4 regions of the Bradyrhizobium sp. USDA 4461 genome follow, and region 1 is predicted to be linked to each of the others. Evidence: predicted binding sites of a transcription regulator. Region 1 holds the regulator's gene; each other region holds the start of a gene.
What was found. The regulator PhoB, encoded in region 1, activates phosphate uptake and scavenging genes when phosphate is short. The targets are predictions, from matches to a motif close to TGTCATNNANCTGTCAT.

Region 2: the regulator PhoB is predicted to act here: its motif matches at 4,184-4,200, upstream of ACVINW_RS34140 (acetoacetate decarboxylase).
Region 3: the regulator PhoB is predicted to act here: its motif matches at 3,717-3,733, upstream of ACVINW_RS12200 (DUF2794 domain-containing protein).
Region 4: the regulator PhoB is predicted to act here: its motif matches at 2,252-2,268, upstream of ACVINW_RS39040 (alkaline phosphatase D family protein).

Annotation. Positions count from the first base shown of each region.
Region 1 is NZ_JBSRXM010000001.1:1,627,658-1,632,762, reverse strand. It holds gene pstB (phosphate ABC transporter ATP-binding protein PstB) at 1-572, shown strand, start outside; gene phoU (phosphate signaling complex protein PhoU) at 593-1,309, shown strand; gene phoB (phosphate regulon transcriptional regulator PhoB) at 1,438-2,148, shown strand; gene ACVINW_RS07715 (GcrA family cell cycle regulator) at 2,420-2,932, opposite strand; gene ACVINW_RS07710 (hypothetical protein) at 3,193-3,432, opposite strand; gene ACVINW_RS07705 (acetylornithine transaminase) at 3,431-4,633, shown strand; gene argF (ornithine carbamoyltransferase) at 4,633-5,105, shown strand, end outside.
Region 2 is NZ_JBSRXM010000001.1:7,224,535-7,229,639, forward strand. It holds gene ACVINW_RS34130 (acetyl-CoA C-acyltransferase) at 383-1,579, shown strand; gene ACVINW_RS34135 (MFS transporter) at 1,820-3,124, shown strand; gene ACVINW_RS34140 (acetoacetate decarboxylase) at 3,172-3,957, opposite strand; gene ACVINW_RS34145 (patatin-like phospholipase family protein) at 4,242-5,105, shown strand, end outside.
Region 3 is NZ_JBSRXM010000001.1:2,604,290-2,609,394, reverse strand. It holds gene ACVINW_RS12210 (ABC transporter permease) at 1-2,077, shown strand, start outside; gene ACVINW_RS12205 (Bax inhibitor-1/YccA family protein) at 2,311-3,102, shown strand; gene ACVINW_RS12200 (DUF2794 domain-containing protein) at 3,286-3,657, opposite strand; gene ACVINW_RS12195 (DUF1223 domain-containing protein) at 4,177-4,938, opposite strand.
Region 4 is NZ_JBSRXM010000001.1:8,355,237-8,360,341, forward strand. It holds gene ACVINW_RS39035 (aldo/keto reductase) at 1-417, opposite strand, end outside; gene ACVINW_RS39040 (alkaline phosphatase D family protein) at 582-2,162, opposite strand; gene ACVINW_RS39045 (hypothetical protein) at 2,509-2,895, opposite strand; gene ACVINW_RS39050 (indolepyruvate ferredoxin oxidoreductase family protein) at 3,078-5,105, opposite strand, start outside.

The sequences.
Region 1 (5,105 bases):
CGGTCGGCCAGCTGATGCTGGACCAGACCAACATCCTCGATCCCAAGCTCGACCTCAATCTGCTCCGCGCGCGGGTCGGCATGGTGTTCCAGAAGCCGACGCCGTTCCCGATGACGATCTACGAGAACATCGCCTTCGGCATCCGCCTCTACGAGAAGATCTCGAAGTCCGAGATGGACGACCGGGTCGAGAAGGCGCTGCGCGGCGGCGCGCTGTGGAACGAGGTCAAGGACAAGCTGAACGCCTCCGGCCTGTCGCTGTCCGGCGGCCAGCAGCAGCGGCTGTGCATCGCGCGCACCGTGGCGGTGCGTCCCGAGGTGATCCTGTTCGACGAACCGTGCTCGGCGCTCGATCCGATCTCCACCGCCAAGGTCGAGGAGCTGATCCAGGAGCTCTCCGAGGATTACACGATCGCGATCGTCACCCACAACATGCAGCAGGCGGCGCGCGTCTCCGACAAGACCGCCTTCATGTATCTCGGCGAGCTGATCGAGTTCGACGACACCAACAAGATCTTCACCTCGCCGAGCGATCGACGCACCCAGGACTACATCACTGGCCGGTTCGGCTGACCGGGCTGAGGAGACAGATGATGGCTTCTGAACACACCGCCAAGGCATTCGACAGCGACCTGCAGGAGTTGACCCGCCTGGTCGCCGAGATGGGCGGCCTCGTCGAGCGGATGATCACCGAGTCGGTCGACGCGCTGATCCGGCGCGACGTCGCGCTCGGCAAGCGCGTGGTCGCCGCCGATATCGAGATCGACAATCTGCAGCGCGTCATCGAAGAGCGCGCGGTGCTGACGATCGCGCGGCGCCAGCCGATGGCGATCGATCTGCGCGAGATCGTCAGCGCGATGCGCGTCGCCACCGACCTCGAGCGGATCGGCGACCTCGCCAAGAACATGGGCAAGCGCGTCGCGGCGCTGGAGAGCGATTTCCAGCCGCTGAAGCTGATCCGCGGCCTGGAGCACATGACCGACCTCGTGCTGTCGCAGGTCAAGTCGGTGCTCGACGCCTATGCCGCGCACGATCTGCCGGCGGCGATGAACGTCTGGAAGGGCGACGAGGAGGTCGATGCGATCTGCACCTCGCTGTTCCGCGAGCTGCTCACCTACATGATGGAAGATCCGCGCAACATCTCGTTCTGCATCCATCTGATGTTCTGCGCCAAGAACATCGAGCGGATCGGCGATCACGCCACCAACATCGCCGAGACTGTGTTCTACATGATCGAAGGCCAGCAGATCACCGACAAGCGCCCGAAGGGCGACATGACCAATTTTGCCACCACTGTGCCGGGTAACTAGGACATCATCCGCACGCGCGGAACCGGATTGTCTTCGACAAGTCGTTTCCGCGGGGATTATGCTCAAGAAGCTAAGTGTTTCGGTTTGCGTCTGGGCAACAGATCACCACAGAGAAAGAACTTAGACCGATGAGCGCACGCATTCTGGTAGTCGAAGACGAGGAAGCGCTAACGACGCTGTTGCGCTACAACCTCGATGCGGAAGGCTACGATGTCGAAACGGTGGGGCGCGGCGACGATGCCGATACCCGCCTCAAGGAGCGCGTTCCCGACCTCGTGGTCCTCGACTGGATGCTGCCGGGCCTGTCCGGCATCGAGCTGTGCCGCCGCCTGCGGGCGCGGCCCGAGACCAAGCAGCTTCCGATCATCATGCTGACCGCGCGCGGCGAGGAGAGCGAGCGGGTGCGCGGTCTGGCCACCGGCGCCGACGATTACATCGTCAAGCCGTTCTCGGTGCCGGAGCTCCTGGCGCGGGTGAAGGGCCTGCTGCGCCGCGCGAGCCCGGAGCGGCTCGCCACCGTCCTGACCTATGGCGACATCGAGCTCGACCGCGAGAAGCGCCGCGTCGCGCGCTCGGGCCGTCCGATCGATCTCGGGCCGACCGAGTATCGGCTGCTCGAATTCTTCCTCGAGCATCCCGGCCGCGTGTTCAGCCGCGAGCAGCTGCTCGACAGCGTCTGGGGCCGCGACATCTACATCGATGAGCGCACCGTCGACGTCCATATCGGCCGCCTGCGCAAGCTGCTCAATCCGGGCCGCGAGCAGGATCCGATCCGCACCGTGCGCGGCGCCGGCTACGCGCTCGACGACCGCTTCGCGAAAGCCGAGCCGCAGCCGTAAGTCGCCTTTCCGGCGAGAGCCGTCATCGTCATTGCGAGCGGAGCGAAGCAATCCATCGCGCCACGAGCGGCGGCTCGTTATCGCGTGAGGTGAGCACACTGTCCGGCTCCCTCCCTCCTTGCGGGGGAGGGTGGGGAGGGGCGCGTGTGCTCACCTTACGTCGCGCAGTGCGCTTGACCTGGGCTATGTGCCCTTGATGTTCATTCGCTCACAAAAAATCCCCGCTTGTGCGGGGATTTGTTTTTCAGGTCTTCCGTAGTTTTCCCGAGGGCTACTTGATCTGCGGCTTCGCCGACGGCCGGCGGCGATCGGCGGCGGGCTGGTAGGCGACGCGGGAATGATGCGCGCAATAGGGCAGGCCGGCGAGCGCCTTGCCGCCGCAGAAGAAGAATTCCGGGCTCGAGGGATCGCCGACCGGCCAGTGACAGGTGGCCTCGTTGAGTTCGAGCAGCGACAGCCGCTGGCTCATCGGCACCACGTTGTCGAACGAGATCGGATCGGGCTCCATCTCGACCTCGAAGGCGTGCGCGAGCGCGGTGTTGCCGCGCGAGACCGGGCGCGCCACTCGCATCATGTGCTGGGCGGGGCGCGCCTTGCGCTGCCGCGGCGCCGCCGTGGAGGGTGCCTTGGCGCGGCCGGAGAGGCCGAGCCGGTGCACTTTGCCGATCACGGCGTTTCGCGTCACATTGCCAAGTTCCGCTGCGATCTGGCTGGCCGAAAGGCCAGACTCCCAGAGCTTCTTCAGCTGCTCGACGCGATCGTCGGACCAGGTCAATACCGTCATCGCATTCTTCCTTTCGCATGGCGCCGGCCAGTCATTGGAGCGGCGCTGCGAGCCAAATCTGGACAAATATCCCTGCGGCCAGAATCCCTTAGCCCTCGCCGGGCGCGGTGTTGCGCCCGAACGTTTACGCGAGACACAAAGGCTACTTAGAGGGTCCAGTACTGCCGCACGAGATGTCGTACCCGACAGGCCAAACGCTACAATATGGCGTGACTCTGGCGCAAGAGTCCGCGGCCGTGCGTCCACATGTTCCGACAAAGTTAAGCATTGCTGTGAGGCTTTTCCACCGCACCGGAATGCTCCGGATTGCGCTCGTTCGGCAGCGCAGGAAGCCCGGCAAAGGACCGGCTCCTGGCGATTGACACGGACCCGCCGCAGCATAGAATGTTGCCCACGTGCCGCCCGCAAAGGCGGCCGTTTTGTTTTCCGAAGCTGGCCGTTGCTGCGCTGGCGTCAAGGCGCGCGGCAATTGTCGGCTTCAAACCGGCAGTGAACGCCATGACCAACGCCTCGTCGCATCTGCTTCCCGTCTTCGCCAGGGTCGATCTCGGCTTCGAGCGCGGTGAGGGCGCCTGGCTGATCGCAACCAACGGCGACCGCTATCTCGATTTCACCTCGGGCGTCGCCGTCAACGCGCTCGGGCATGCGCATCCGCATCTGGTGAAGGCGCTGCAGGAACAGGCGACCAGGCTCTGGCACATGTCGAACCTGTTCAAGAGCCCGGACGGCGAGGTGCTCGCCGCGCGGCTGTGCGAGCAGAGCTTCGCCGACTTCGTGTTCTTCTGCAATTCCGGCGCGGAGGCGATGGAGGGCGTGATCAAGCTGGTCCGCCACTATCACTTCTCCAAGGGCCATGGCGAGCGCTACCGCATCATCACCTTCGAAGGCGCCTTCCATGGCCGCACGCTGGGCACGCTGGCCGCGACCGGCGCGGCGAAATATCTCGAAGGCTTTGGCCCGCCGATGGACGGCTTCGACCAGGTGCCGCATGGCGACATCGAGGCGGTGAAGAAGGCGATCGGCCCGCACACCGCCGGCATCCTGATCGAACCGGTGCAGGGCGAGGGCGGGGTGCGCTCGGCGCCGCAGGCGTTCTTCAAGGCGCTGCGTGCGCTGTGCGACGAACATGGCCTGCTGCTGGCGTTCGACGAGGTGCAGACCGGCATGGGCCGTACCGGCGATTTGTTTGCCTACAAGCGCACCGGCGTCACGCCGGACGTGATGTCGCTCGCGAAGGCGCTCGGCGGCGGCTTCCCGATCGGCGCGGTGCTGGCGACCGCGAAAGCGGCCGAAGGCATGGCGCCGGGCTCGCACGGCTCGACCTTTGGCGGCAATCCGCTGGCGGTCGCCGCCGCCAATGCCGTGCTCGACGTCATGCTGAAGCCCGGCTTCTTCGAGCATGTGCAGAAGATGTCGCTGCTGCTCAAGCAGAAGCTCGCCTCCGTGGTCGACCGCTATCCCGGCGTGCTGTCGGAAGTGCGCGGCGAGGGCCTCTTGATCGGCGTCAAGGCCGTGGTGCCGTCGGGCGACCTGATCGCCGCGCTGCGCAGCGAGAAGCTGCTCACGGTCGGTGCCGGCGACAACGTGGTCCGGTTCCTGGCGCCCCTGATCGTGACGGAAGCCGAGATCGACCAGTCGATCGTCTCGCTCGAGCGTGCCTGCGCGACATTGTCGGCAGCGCAGCCGAGGAAGGCCGGATGATGAGCAAGCCGGTCCGTCACTTCCTCGACATCAACGAGCTGCCGCTCGCCGAGCTGCGCAACATGCTGTCCGCCGGCGCCGCCATGAAGGCGAAGCTGAAGGCGCATGAGAAGGGCAAGAAGCCGCTCGAGGGCAAGACGCTGGCGATGATCTTCGAGCGCCCGTCGACCCGCACCAGGGTGTCGTTCGACGTCGGGATGCGCCAGCTCGGCGGCGAATCCATCATGCTGACCGGCGCCGAGATGCAGCTTGGCCGCGGCGAGACCATCGCCGACACCGCGCGCGTGCTGTCGCGCTATGTCGATGCGATCATGATCCGCATCCTCAACCATGACGCGCTGCTCGAGCTCGCCGCCCACGCCACTGTTCCCGTCATCAACGGCCTGACCCGGCGTTCGCATCCCTGCCAGGTGATGGCGGATCTCATGACCTATGAGGAGAACCGCGGCTCGATCGAGGGCAAGACGGTGGC
Region 2 (5,105 bases), 5.6 Mb from region 1:
TGATTCTATTGGGAAATATTGCTGTTCCGGCAGCCTAGCGCCGACGGAGTCGGTGTCAATCGAAGCCGCCGCATGCGGCCATGCGCGGCGGGATCGGCAGCAGCGTGCTGCACTGCCCACCTCCGACTTCGCCCAACGCCGCCACCATTACCCCAAATGGCAATTGCTGCGCGACGCCGGGCCACAATCTCGTCCACAATGAAATGCGGTGGCTATGGGCCCGGTCGCCGGGACGACAGCATGATTGAGGTGGACTGCGCACCGCTCCCAACTCATCCGAATACGACATTTTGTCATGAGAGCCGCAGTTGCATTTTTTGCATCGCATCATATGATGTATGTAATTCAATCAAAAATCGCCGGCATTGAAGGAAATCCCGCCATGGCAACCAGCACCGATCCCGTCGTCATCCTCTCCGCCGCCCGCAGCCCGCTCGGCCGCTTCATGGGCGAGCTCGCGCCGCTCGCGGCCCACAAGCTCGGCGCGCATGTGATCGGCGCGGCGCTGGAGCGCGCCAAACTGGCGCCGGAGCGGATCGACGAGGTGTTCATGGGCAATGTGCTGCCCGCCGGCCAGGGCCAGGCCCCCGCCCGCCAGGCTGCGCGCGGCGCCGGGCTGCCGGATGCGACCGGCGCCACCACCGTGAACAAGGTCTGCGGCTCCGGCATGAAGGCGACCATGCTGGCCCACGACATCATCACGGCCGGCTCGGCCGAGATCGTGCTGTCCGGCGGCATGGAGAGCATGAGCAACGCGCCGTATCTGTTGCAGAAGGCGCGCGGCGGCTATCGCGCCGGGCACGACCGCATCATCGATCACATGATGATGGACGGGCTCGAGGACGCCTACGAGACCGGCCGCTCGATGGGCGATTTCGGCGAGGCCACCGCGGAGGCCTATCAATTCACCCGCGCCGACCAGGATGCGTTCGCGATGGAGACGCTGAGCCGCGCCCGCAAGGCGGTCGAGAGCGGTGCCTTCAAGGCCGAGATCGCGCCGATCACGCTCGCCGAGAAGGCGGGTCCCCGCATCGTCGCCAATGACGAGCATCCGCTGAAGGTCGATCCGGCCAAGATCCCCGGCCTGAAGCCGGCGTTCCGCGCAAGCGGCACCATCACGCCGGCCGCCTCCTCGGCCAACGCCGACGGCGCCGCGGCGCTGATCCTGGCGAAGCGCTCACTGGCCGATCGCGACGGACTGCCGGTGCTGGCCGAGATCAAGGGCCATGCCACCCACAGCCAGGAGCCGCAATGGTTCACCACCGCGCCGATCCCGGCGATCCGAAAACTGCTCGACAAGGTCGGCTGGAACGTCGGCGATGTCGATTTGTTCGAGATCAACGAGGCGTTCGCGGTGGTCGCGATGGCGGCGCAGCGCGACCTCGGAATTCCGCGTGACCGGCTCAACATCAACGGCGGCGCCTGCGCGCTCGGCCATCCCATCGGCGCCACCGGCGCGCGGCTGATCGTGACGCTGCTGCACGCGCTGGAAGCGCAGAATCTGAAGCGCGGCGTCGCCGCGTTGTGCATCGGCGGCGGCGAAGCCACCGCCATCGCGATCGAGCGGGTGACGCACTGAGCGGTAGCGTTCTCGTCATTGCGAGCAAAGCGAAGCAATCCATTGCTCAGCATACGCTGAAGCATGGATTGCTTCGTCGCTTCGCTCCTCGCAATGACGAAACTCGGGACAAGGCGCTCATGACACGGTAGCTCCGCGCCCTGAGTCCGAAAACGAGGGAACTATGTCGTTTTAGACATGGCTAGCCCGTGCCATATTGTGCGTCATGCAAAGCTTTCACCGCAATTGATCCGGAACCCAATGATCTCGAACTGGCTTGCTTCCGCCCTCGTCCGCCGCAACATCCATTACGGCTGGGTGATGGTTGCCGTCACCTTCCTGGCCGCACTGATCTCCGCCGGCACGGTCGGCGCGCCCGGCGTCTTCATCGTTCCCCTGCAGAAGGAATTCGGCTGGTCCACGGCCGAGATCTCCTCGGCGCTGTCGATCCGCTTCATCCTGTTCGGGCTGATGGCGCCGTTCGCCGCGGCGCTGATGAACCGTTACGGCCTGCGCAACGTGACGCTGGCGGCGCAACTGATCGTGGTGTCAGGCCTTGTCGCGTCGCTCGCGATGACGCAGGTCTGGCAGCTGATCGCGCTGTGGGGCGTCGTGATCGGGATCGGCACCGGCATGACTGCGCTGGTGCTCGGTGCGACCATTGCCACCCGCTGGTTCGTGGCACGACGCGGCCTCGTGATCGGCATGCTCACCGCGAGCGTTGCGACGGGCCAGCTCGCCTTCCTGCCGCTGCTCGCTGCGATCACCGAGCGTTATGGCTGGCGCGTCGCACTCGGATTCGTCTGCGTCATGCTCGGCATCGCCGCCTTTGCCGTGCTGATGCTGATGCGCGACCGCCCGAGCGACGTCGGCCTGCGCCCGTTCGGCGATGCGGGCACCGCGCCCGTTCCTGCGCCGCCGCCCGCCAATGCGCCGATCATGGCGGCCGCGCTCGGCACCCTGCGCGATTCATCGAAATCGTCGGTGTTCTGGATCCTGTTCGCGACCTTTTTCGTCTGCGGCGCCTCGACCAACGGCCTGGTCCAGGTCCATCTGATCCCGATGTGCCTCGACTTCGGCATCCCGCAAGTGCAGGCCGCGAGCCTGCTCGCTGCGATGGGCATCTTCGATTTCTTCGGCACCATCATCTCGGGCTGGCTGTCGGATCGCTACGACAATCGCTATCTGTTGTTCTGGTATTACGGGCTGCGCGGCCTGTCGCTGCTGTATCTGCCGTACTCCGACTTCACTTTCTACGGCCTGTCGCTGTTTGCGATGTTCTACGGCCTCGATTGGATCGCGACCGTGCCGCCGACGGTGCGCCTCACCGCGCAGCGCTTCGGCGCCGAGCGCGCCAATCTGGTGTTCGGCTGGATCTTTGCCGGCCATCAGCTCGGCGCCGGCGCGGCCGCGTTCGGCGCCGGCCTGTCGCGCACGATCTATCAGAGCTACCTGCCGGCGTTCTTCATCGCCGGCGCGCTGTGCGTCTTCGCTGCGCTGATCACGCTCGCGATCGCGCGACCGCAACCGAAGCCGGTGGCTGAGCCGAGGCCGGCAGCGGCCTGAGGCCGCCGCCCGCCACGGCCAGGCCGGCGTCCATGCCGGTGCTAGCCCTACTCCGCCGCAAGGCCGGTCGGCGTCGCCGCCTCGGCGGCTTCCTTGTTGTAATCGTGCACGACGCGGCCGAACGGCAGCGTCAGGTCGGCGATGTAATGATGCGCACCGACGACGCGCTTGACCGGGAAGTCCGCGACCGGCGCATTGACATGCGGCACCAGATGCAGCCGGCCCGATCCGATCCACGAGCCCTTGACGTTGATGTCGGTGAGGTTGATCGCCACCAGCTGGCAGATCTCGAGATGACCGTCGACGCCGGGGATCATCTTCAGATTGACTTGCGTCTTCGACAGCGTGGCGCGGGTGGCGTCGCCATTGCCCGCCATGCTCTCGTGCTTGTAGCCCATCGTGCCCATCGCGACGAGCTGGCCGGCGTATTCCAGCGTGCCGGTCAGCGTGTCCTTGACGATCTCGAGCTTGGGGTGGGCGTACTTCTTCGGAAAGCCCCAGATCTCGCGGCCGGCGGCGATCGGCGGATCATCGTCGAGATACATCTGGCACACGAAGTTGACGTCCTCGCCGTGCAGTCGCGCGGGGATCACGAGACCGGACTCGGTGTAGCTGCCGAAGCCGGAGCTGTCGGGCATCTTGATCCACTCGTAGTGCACGATGGCCTGCTCGACCGGGTCCAGCGGCTCAGGCAGTGCGGCGCGGACCAGCTCCGGCTCGGTTTCATAGGTGATGACCAGGAATTCGCGATCGATGAAGCGGTACGGACCGGCGGGATAGCTCGGACCGGCGGCCGGCATCGACGGAAGCTTGAACAGATCTTCCCTGCGCATCGCAATAACCCCTGTTGGCAACGTTTGCGCGGACGCTAGCGGCCGAGATTGACAGCGATGTGAGGGATTTCCGTCAGGTGCATGACCTCGGTTACGCCTGCGTGACCTCGGTTACGGCTGCTGCGTAATCTCGGTGACGCCTGCGTGACCTGCGTTACGCTGCGGGAGGCCAATGCTAACCATGCAGGCAAGCCATGCCGGAGGCGCCACGCGCGGGCGCCGCAATTGTCATCACGGCGTCATCGGCACCCTGAATCCTCGCCGAAAATTTTGGAGTGTCTGAGATGGACGCGCGCACCCCTCATCCTGACGATATCGAGCACGCCACGCCCAGCTGGCGTCCCGAGGGATGCGATCGCGTCGCCCTGGTCCTGCAGGGCGGCGGCGCGCTCGGGGCCTATCAGGCCGGCGTCTACCAGGCGCTGCATGAATCCAACATCGAGCCCGACTGGGTCTGCGGCGTCTCGATCGGCGCGATCAACTCGGCGATCATCGCCGGCAATCCGCCTTCGAGGCGGCTGGAGCGGCTGCACACCTTCTGGGATCGCATCACCAGCCGCAAGATCTGGCACTACACGCCGGACGGCGACATCTTCCGCAAGGCGCGCAACTTCACCAGCTCATGGCTGACGACGACGCTGGGGCAGCCCGGCTTCTTCACCCCGCATCAGACCAATCCGTGGCTCAGCCCGGCCGGCGCGCGCACCGCCACCAGCTATTACGACACCACGCCGCTGCGTGAGTCACTGTTGGAGCTGGTCGATTTCGACCGGATCAATTCCAAGAAGATGCGCTTCGCGGTCGGCGCCGTGAACGTGCTCTCCGGCAACTTCATCTATTTCGACAATGCCCATGACGAGATCATCCCCGAGCACATCATGGCGAGCGGCGCGCTGCCGCCGGCGCTGCCGATGGTGAAGGTCGGCACCGACCATTTCTGGGACGGCGGCATCGTTTCCAACACGCCGCTGCAGCATCTGCTCGACCAGGAAGACAACATGAATTCGCTGGTGTTCCAGGTCGACCTGTTCTCGGCGCGCGGCGCGCTGCCGCGCGACATCCAGGACGTGATGGCCCGGCACAAGGACATCATGTATTCGTCGCGCACCCGCTACAACACCGACGTCTATCGCAAGACCTACAATCTG
Region 3 (5,105 bases), 980 kb from region 1:
CATCGGCAGCGCGACCTACCAGATCCGCAGCGTGGTGGCGGCCGAGCCCGACAAGCTCGCCGGCGGCGTCGGGCTCGGTCCGCGCTTCCTGATCAGCGAAGCCAGCCTGCGCGCCACCGACCTGCTGCAACCCGGCAGCCTGGTACGCTGGATCTACCGGGTGAAGCTGCCCGACGGCGCCAACGACGATCGCGCCACCACCGCGCTGATCGACGGCGCGCGGGCCGCGGCGCCGGAGGCCGGCTGGGAGGTCCGCAGCCGCAGCAACGCCTCGCCGCAGCTCGAACGCACCATCAACCGCTTCACCCAGTTCCTGACCCTGGTCGGCCTTGCCGCCCTGCTGGTCGGCGGCGTCGGCGTCGCCAACGCAGTGAAAAGCCATATCGACCGCCGCCGCGACGTGATCGCCTCGTTCAAGGCGCTCGGCGCCACCGGCCGCGACGTCTTCACGATCTACTGCACCCAGGTCGTGGTGCTGGCCGGAATCGGCTCGGTGATCGGGCTTGCGCTCGGCGCCGCGCTGCCTTTCGTCATCGTCGGCCTGTTCGGCAAGCTGCTGCCGCTGCCGGTGGTGCCGGCGCTGCATCCCGACGAGCTCGCGCTCTCCTTCATCTATGGCCAGCTCACTGCGCTGGCGTTCGGGCTGTGGCCGCTCGGCAGGGTCCACGACGTGCCGGTCGCCGCGCTGTTCCGGGAAACCGTCACCAGCGAGTGGCATCGCCCGCGCTGGAGCTATCTCGCGCTGATGGCCGTGGTGATCGCATTGCTGATCGGCGTTGCGATCGGGCTGGCCTATGACAAGCGGGTCGCCACCGTGTTCGTCGCCTCGTCGATCGCAGTGTTCCTGCTGCTGCGCGGCATCGCCGAGATCCTGATGGCGGTGGCGCGGCGGCTGCCGCGCAGCCGCATCACCATGCTGCGGCTCGCGATCGCCAACATCCACCGGCCGGGCGCGCTGACGCCTTCGGTCGTGCTGTCGCTTGGGCTCGGGCTCGCGGTGCTCGTCACCATCACCCAGATCGACGGCAATCTGCGCCGGCAATTCCTGGCCGCGCTGCCGGAGCGGGCGCCGTCGTTCTTCTTCATCGACATCCCCTCCACCGAGGCCGACCGCTTTGCCGCCTTCCTGGGTCAGATCGCCGCCGGCTCAACCGTCGAGGACGTGCCGATGCTGCGCGGGCGCATCGTCGCCGCGCGCGGCGTCAAGGCCGATCAGCTCAAGTCGTCGGTCGATTCGGAATGGGTGCTGCAAAGCGACCGCGGCCTCACCTATACCGGCGAGATTCCCAAGGGCTCGAAGATCGTCGAGGGCGAATGGTGGGGCCCGGACTACAGCGGACCTCCGCTGGTCTCGATGGAGAAGAAGATCGCCGACGGCCTCTCCCTGCAGATCGGCGACGAGGTCGTGGTCAACGTGCTCGGCCGCGACGTGCCGGCGAAGATCGCCAATCTGCGCAACATCGACTGGCAGGGCCTCGGCATCAACTTCGTGCTGGTGTTCTCGCCGAACGCCTTCAAGGGCGCGCCGCACAGCCACGTCGCCACCCTGACGGAGCCGCATGCAAGCTCGACCCAGGCGGGCGCTGACGACGATGCGCGCATCATCAAGCAGGTCGCCGATGCGTTTCCGATGGTGACGAGCGTGCGGGTCCGCGAGGCGCTGGAGACGGTCGGCAGCGTCGTCAGCAACCTCGTGCTGGCGATCCGCGGCGCCAGCGCCGTGACGCTGATCTCGGCGATCCTGGTGCTGGGCGGCGCGCTCGCGGCCGGGCACCGTCACCGGGTCTATGATGCCGTGATCCTCAAGACGCTCGGCGCGACGCGGCCGCGATTGCTCGGCGCTTACGCGCTGGAGTATCTGATGATCGGTTTTGCAACCGCGATCTTCGGCGTCATCGCCGGTTCGGTCGCGGCCTGGCTGATCGTGACGCGGCTGATGACGCTGAGCTTCATCTGGCAGGCCGGCAGCGCCGCGCTGGTCGTGCTCGCCGCGCTGGTCGTCACGGTCGGGCTTGGGCTGGCCGGCACGCTGCTCGCGCTGAACCAGAAACCGGCCTCGGTGCTGCGGAATTTGTGACAATATGTAGCGGCGAAAGCGCCGTTTTTGCCTATCATGCTAGGCCAGAGCGACATTCGGCCGCGCGTGGAAGCTTGCGTCGGATGTGTTAATTTCCCACATACCAAACGGGTCGGATGGCCGGCTGAATGACACGGAATTAATGTTCCGCAAACCGAGCCATCTGAGATAGATTTACGACCGGCGCCGCAAATCCCTTGCGCTCCACCGGGACCAACCACGGGAATTCGACCATGTCGGACCTAGACCGCAATTACGCTTCTCCTTTCGGCCGGGCCGCCGGGCGCATTGACGCTGCGGCCGTCGACGCCGGTCTGCGCGCCTACATGCTGCGCATCTACAACTACATGAGCATCGGCCTTGCCATCACCGGCCTGGCCGCGCTCGGCGTCTACATGGGCGCGGTGACCACCGACCAGTCGGCCGCGGTCGCCAAGTTCGGCAACGCCTATCTGACGCAGTTCGGCTACGCGATGTTCGTGAGCCCGCTGAAGTGGCTGTTCATCCTCGCTCCCTTGGCGATGGTGTTCGTCATCTCGGCCGGCATCAACCGCTTGCAGCCCGCGACCGCCCAGCTCCTGTTCTGGGTGTTCTCGGCGCTGATGGGCCTGTCGCTGTCGTCGATCTTCCTGGTGTACACGCACACCTCGATCGTGCGCGTGTTCTTCATCACCGCGGCGACGTTCGGTGCGCTGAGCCTGTACGGCTACACCACCAAGCGTGACATGAGCGGCATGGGCTCGTTCCTGTTCATGGGCCTGATCGGCATCATCATCGCGAGCCTGGTCAACCTGTTCCTGGCGAGCTCGGCGCTGCAGTTCATCGTCTCGGTGGTCGGCGTGCTGGTGTTCGCGGGCCTCACCGCCTGGGACACCCAGCGGCTGAAGAACGACTACATCTACGGTTACGCCTCGCAGGGTGGCGTGATGGCAGAGCGTGCGGCGATCACGGGTGCGCTGTCGCTCTACCTGAACTTCATCAACCTGTTCACGCTGCTCTTGCAGCTGCTCGGCCAGCGCGATTAACCACCTCGAGCAAGGCAACCGATCGAAGCCCCGGCCATCTGGCCGGGGCTTTTCTTTTCGGCGGGCCGAATGGCGTAGCCCGGATGGAGCGGAGCGCAATCCGGGACTCCTCCATCCGCGGTTACAACGGCCCCGGATTGCGCTCCGCTTCATCCGGGCTACGAAGCCGCGGCCTTGCCACGCCTACACCAGCGACAGCTTGCGGTCGATCGCGAGCAGCACACGTTCGAGTTCATGGCCACGGCGCAGGATCAGACCGGTCGCCGAAATCACGCTGTACATGCCTTGCTTGCGCGCCAGCCGGGGATCCTTCTCGATCCGGTAGATCGGCATTTCCGACGCACGCCGGAACACCGAGAACACGGCGCGGTCCTTCAGAAAGTCGATCGCGTAGTCGCGCCACTCGCCGTCGGCGACCATGCGGCCGTAGAGATTGAGGATGCGGTTGAGCTCAAGTCGATTGAATGTCACGCGGTTGGGCTGGGGGGTCGCGGCGACGGGACGCGCCGCGGCGCGACTCCCGCTCGGATCAGTGTCCTCCGAGATCAAACTCATCGAGCGCCTCCTGTCATCTCGGTGACGGCGGAACCCGAATGCCGTCCACCCTTCGGGATCGTCACGAGAGTGACATGATTGCGCTAAGCGATGGGCCCTGCAAGGGGCCATTCGCAACGCAACCAGGCCTTAACCACTATTGGACGCAACGGATTGTCCGAAAAACCAGAGAGTCACGGGAACGTTAGCGGAATCATATTGCTGCCCCACTTCCGCCAATCGCCCGCCCCGCTGCCTTGCGAAAATAAAATCCTGCGTTGGCCCGGTCCTTTCGGTTCCGGATTCCTCAGCCCCCAGCCCCCCGGGGCCGTCGGGATCGGGCCTGTTCGCAGGGGAGTCAAATCCCAACACTGGGCCAACGAAAGTTGGTCCTTTTTGTTTTTGGGACCTACGGCATAGCGCACGATCGAGACGCAGGCGCAAAGCCTCGCGTCCTTCCTTTCAGCACATCACTGGATGCACGTTCGCTGTCGCTCGGCTGCGCGACAAACCATGCGACGCAAGCGCGCCCCGTGAAGCTTAGTGAAGCGAGGTGAACGCGGCGCCGAGCATCGGGCCCGGCTTGTCGCGATTGCCGTCCTGGACGTACACCGCCGCGGCATCGACGCCCTCGCGCGTGATGTTCTCCAGCGGCACCGTCCAGCTCCCGGACGACCCGTTCCAGTCACCGACCTTGAGGAGGTTGCGCACCACATTGTGGTAGGTGATCTCGCGGCCGCGGTTCTCGCCGCGCGCGATCGAGATCGGCACCGACTTCGAGATCGAGCAGATCCAGACTTCGCCGCGCGATGCGGCGGGCGACTTCGATGCCGCGACCGACACGTTGATCTGCTTGCCGGTCAGCGTCATCGTCACCGGCACCGACATCACGCTGCCGCCCTTCTCGGTATCCTTGATCGCGCTCTCGATGCCGGCGCGATCGCTGCCGATCACATGCGCGGAGCCGTTGATCACGGCCTGCGGCGTGTAGACATCGCGATCGCCGCGCATATGCGAATAGGCCTTCTGACGCGCGCTGAACCGGGAGTCGGCCAGCGTATCCTTCCAGCCGAGATAGTCCCAGTAGTCGATCGGCATGCTGAGCGCGATGACGTTGGGGTCCTTCGCAAGATCACCGATGATCTTGTCCGCGGGCGGGCAGGACGAGCATCCCTGCGAGGTGAAGAGTTCGACGACAGCACGCGGATCGGCGTGAGCGGGGCGGATGATTGCGACGATCGCGCAGATACCGAGCGCACTGGACCATCGCGAGATAGAATTATAGGCCATCATCGCTGTCATACTGCGAACCAGTCGTGATGATTTCCATCCGTAATTGTACGGAGCATGAAGTCTGTCCCTGAACTTGCGTGCCCCAAAACGCGAGAAAGCGGCCTTTTCATAGGCCGCCTTCTTTTTGGTCGCTACTCACTAAGCGGTGAGCCACCGATCACAAATCCGCGTTGAGG
Region 4 (5,105 bases), 6.7 Mb from region 1:
GGTGGTGAAATTGGCGACGCCGATCGCGCGGACGCGGCCCTCCTGCTTCAGCCGCATCAGCGTTTCGAACACGGCCGGCAGCTTCATGTTCTTCGACGGCCAGTGCACCAGATAGAGATCGACGTGATCGAGCCGCAGCTTCTTCAGGCTGGCATCGAACGCCGTCCGGATCGCATCCGGTGCCAGATTCTCGTGCCACACCTTGGTCGTCACATGCAGGTCCTTGCGCGGGACCTTGGAAGCCGCGATCGCCGCGCCGATCGGCTCTTCATTGGCGTACATCTCGGCGGTGTCGATGTGCCGGTAACCGAGCCCGAGCGCGCTCTCGACCGCCGCGCGGCAGGCATCGCCCTGCATGCGGAAGGTGCCGAGCCCGAGTTGCGGCAGGCTGATGCCCTGTGTCTGCAGATTTTCCATGGATAGCTCCTGACGCGTGGGACGCCGAGGAAATCGACGACGTCACGCCAGCAAATCGTTTCGTGGGAATGAAATTGGCAGGACTGCCAATGCCTAGTCTGCCCGCAAACCGGCCCTTCGGGCAAGCCGCCGCAAATCAAGATGTCGCGACGGCATTGGCGAGCTTAAATATGTTCCGCCAAGGCCTGGCCGGGCCGCGCGTCCGGCCTTGGCTCGATGTCGACCGACCAGAGATCGTGGTTGTCGACGTCCTTCAGCGTCACCGTCATCACGGCGGTCCTGCCGTCGATGTCGACGCGGCCAAAGAATTGCAGGCCGAAGCAGGGCGCGAGGTTGTCGCCCTGCTCGGCGGTGCAGCCCTTCTGGTACATCGCCTTCGGGCCGAAGGTGTTGTCGAGTGCGCCCGGCGACCAGGTGCCGGCATGCAGCGGACCGGAGACGAACTCCCAGAACGGCTCGAACTCCTGGAACACGGCGCGGTTCGGATCATAGTGATGCGCCGCGGTGTAATGCATGTCCGCCGTGAGCCACACCGTGTTGCGGACGCCGGCGCGCTTCATGAAGGACAGCAGGTCGGCGATCTCGTGCTCGCGCCGCTCGGGCGGCCCGTCGCCGAGCGCAACGGCATCGAGGCTGATGAGCCCGATCGGCAGATCCGCCGCGATCACCTTCCAGACAGCATCCGATGCCATCAGTTCGCGCTTCAGCCAGGCCAGCTGACTCTCGCCGAGGATGAACGCCTGCTCCGGATCGCCCTGCTTGTTCCAGCTGGAATCGCGGTAGGATGGCATGTCGACGATGAAGACGTCGAGCAACGGCCCGTAGGCGATCTTGCGATAGACCCGGCCGTCGCGCTCCGGCATCAGCCGCATCGGCATGAATTCGTGGAACGCACGCCGCGCCCGCGCCACCAGCTTCGAATTGCCGTCCGCGTCGTAGCCGGTCGCGTCGGCGGTGCCGATCGGCGACCAGTCATCGGCCACCTCGTGGTCGTCCCACTGCGCGAACACAGGCACTTCGGCATGGAAGGCGTGGAAATTCTCGTCGAGCCAGTTGTATTTGTAATTACCGCGAAACTGCTCAAGGGTCTCCGCGACGACGGATTTCTCAGGGGTGACGACGTTGCGCCAGACCTCGCCGTTCGGCAGCGCTTGCTCCGCGGGCACCGTGCAATCCGCATAAATATGATCGCCCGAGTGGATGAAGAAATCCGGGCGCTCGTTCAGCATGGTGCGGTAGCTGCGCAGGCCGCCGCGAGCGGGGTCGATGCCCCAGCCCTGCCCAACGACGTCGCCGGACCAGACAAAGGAGACCGAGCGGCGATCGACCGGCGCAGTGCGGAAATGCCCGATGCGGCTTTCGCCGACGAGGCCGTCGCGATCCTCGAAGCTGACGCGATAGAACAGGTCCTGCCCCGGCGGCAGGCCATCCAGCAGCAGCTTTGCGGTGAAGTCGCGCTCGGGCAGCGCGTCGGCGGTCGCGCTGCGCAGGATGGTGGCAAAGCTCTCGACCGCGGCGCATTCGATCCGCATGTGCGCGGCGCGATCGGCGCGGGCCCAGATCACGGCGGAATCGCTGGCGACGTCGCCGGACTGGATCCCTGTGATCGCGGGCCGATCCGCGGCGCGGCTTAGATAGGGCCTTGCCAGCGCCCCCAATCCCGCGAGCGCAGCCGTCGACGCCGAGCGCACCAGAAGTTGACGCCTTGTAAGGTCTCGCCCCCTTGCGGAGATCGCTGTCGGCATCGAATAACCTTCGTCGAATCGCAACGAAGGTTTTGCCTGCGCCGTTTGACTCCGCCCTGACGGTTTCTTGACTCTGCGCCGACGGTTTTGCGACGGCGGGATGACTCAGGGAAATTCTGGGAACGGCATGGGGCGCCGAGCGCTCACGCGCCTGACCCGTCATCCTGTCAGGAGGCGCCACCGGGTCCGCGCGAAGCGCGGCCCGATGACAGGCTCCGCGCGTCTCGAAGGATGAATCGGCCAGAGACGGGCCGTCGATCCTTCGAGACGCGCGCAAGTGCGCGCTCCTCAGGATGACGGTTTGGGATTAGTGCACCTCGAAAGAGAGAGGCGCGGCCGCCGCCTCTCACCGCCGCCAGTTGCAGATGCCGCCGGTGCGGCACGGCCAGGTCTGGATCCTGGTATCGCGGGCTTCGGCATCGAGCGGGTTCGAATGCCGACGCGCGAGCTTGGCGCGAGCAGGAACGTGCGCGACTGCGCGCTTCCGCTCGCGCGGTGCCGTCTCGCGCGGCGCCGTCACCCTGGTGGTCCGTACCGGCTTCTGCCGCTCGACCTTCGGCTCCTCAACCTTCGGTTCGGCGGCTGCATGCTGATCCGGCCCATGGTCGGCCTTCGCCTCGACCGGAACCGGCTCGAACTGCGCCGGCGGGCCAAGCGGCTTCGGCGACAGGACTGCGCGTGAAAGATCGAGGCTGAAGAACTCGCTCGGGCGGTAGTCGTCGGCCAACGCCACACCGCCCCATGCTAGGCACGCGGCGCAAACGGTTGCAACCAAAACGTTTTTCAGGACCGTCAAAAAGGCCTCCTGAAATCACTCGAACAGAACAGCCATCATGTAGGGGCCCGGCCGCGCGAATCCAGCCGCAGGTTGCGGGCAGGGTTACCGGTCAACCAAGGCGGCCGCGGAAAGTTCCCCTACTCGGCCGCCTGTGCCAGCGGCTGGCCGATCGCACGCTCGAGCCGCGCACATTCGGTGCGGTAGCGGGCGACGTTGCCTTCCTTGATGTGGCCGTAGCCGCGCACGAGGTCCGCAGCCTTGGCCAGCGCCACCAGGCGCGACAGATCGAGCGGCTTGTTGCCGTCGAGATGCCGCAGGATCATCGCCGAATATTCGACCGGCAGCGCGCGCTCCATTTTGCGCTCGGCGGTATAGCCGAAGATGTCGAACGCGGTGCCGCGCAGGCCCTTCAGCCCGGCCAGCAAGCCGAACGCCTTGAAGATCCACGGGCCGAACTCGCGCTTCTGCAAGCGCCCGGTGACGGGATCGCGCTGTGCCAGCAGCGGGGGCGCCAGCAGGACCTTCAAACCGGAATTGCCCTCGAACTGCTCCCGCAGCGCCTTGCTGAACTCGCCATCGGAATAGAGCCGCGCGACCTCGTATTCGTCCTTGTAGGCCATCAGCTTGAACAGGCCTTTTGCAAAAGCCTCGGTCAGGTCCTGCGAGCCCGGCGCCGCCGCGGCTTCCGCCGTGCGGACACGCGCGACGTCGTCGAGATAGCGCTTGGCGTAGGCCGCGTCCTGATAGTCGGTGAGGAATTTGGCGCGGAATGCGATCGCTTCATCCAGCGTCTTCTTGGCCGGAGCTGCGCCCGCATTCTTGAAGCGGGCGGCGCTGACCACGCGCTGAAGATCGTGCGCGGCAAGCCGGCCCCACGAGAACGCGGTCTTGTTCATCTCGATCGCGGCGCCGTTGAGCTCGATCGCTTTCAGAATCGCGTCGAGCGACAGCGGGATCGCGCCGCGCTGGAACGCGAAGCCGAGCATGAAGGCGTTGGTGGCGATGCTGTCGCCCATCAGCGCGGTGGCAAGCCCGGTGGCGTCGAGGATGTCGAGATCGCCTGATGTCACCGCGCCGTTCAGGGCATCGCGCATCGAGCTTGCCTCGAAGTCGATATCGGGATCGATCACGAAGCTCGCGGTCGGCAGCAGGTCGGCGTTGACGACGGCGCGGGTGACGCCGCGCTCGGCACGGCTCAGCGCCGGCACGCTGGTGGCGACGACGAGGTCGCAGCCGAGGATCAGATTGGCATTGCCCGGCGCGATGCGGACCGTGGTCAGCATATCGGATGTAGGCGCCAGCCGGACATGGCTCATGACCGCGCCGTTCTTCTGCGACAGGCCGGTGAAGTCGAGCGTCGAGCAGGCCAGCCCCTCGACATGCGCGGCCATGCCGAGCAGCGCGCCGATGGTGATGACGCCGGTGCCGCCGATGCCGGTGATCAGGATGTTGTAGGGATTGCTCAGGGTGGCCGCAGGCGGCGTCGGCAGGTCGGCAAACAGCGCCTTCGGATCGGCAGCGGTGCGGTCGGCCTTGCGCAGCTTGGGATCCTGCACCATCACGAAGCTCGGGCAGAAGCCCTCGATGCAGGAGAAATCCTTGTTGCAGTTCGACTGGTCGATGCGGCGCTTGCGACCGAGCTCTGTCTCCAGCGGCTGCACCGAGACGCAGTTCGACGCCACCGAGCAGTCGCCGCAGCCTTCGCAGACGCGCTCATTGATGAACACGCGCTTGGCCGGATCGGGAAACAGCCCGCGCTTGCGGCGGCGGCGCTTCTCGGCGGCGCAGGTCTGGTCGTAGATCAGGACGGTGAGGCCCTCGATCTCGCGCAAGGTGCGCTGCACGGCGTCGAGCTCGCGGCGATGATGGATGGTGGCGCCCGACGGGAAATAATTGGCGGGATATTTGTCGGGATCGTCGGAGACGATCGCGAGCTTCTTGGTGCCCTCCGCCCAGACCTGATGCGCGATCTGCGAGACCGTGAAGCCGCCCTCGGCGGGCTGACCGCCGGTCATCGCCACCGCATCGTTGTAGAGGATCTTGTAGGTGATGTTGACGCCGGCGGCCGCCGCCGCGCGCAGCGCCAGCAGACCGGAATGCGTATAGGTGCCGTCGCCGAGATTCTGGAACACGTGCTGTTCGCTGGTGAACGGCGCCTGCCCGAT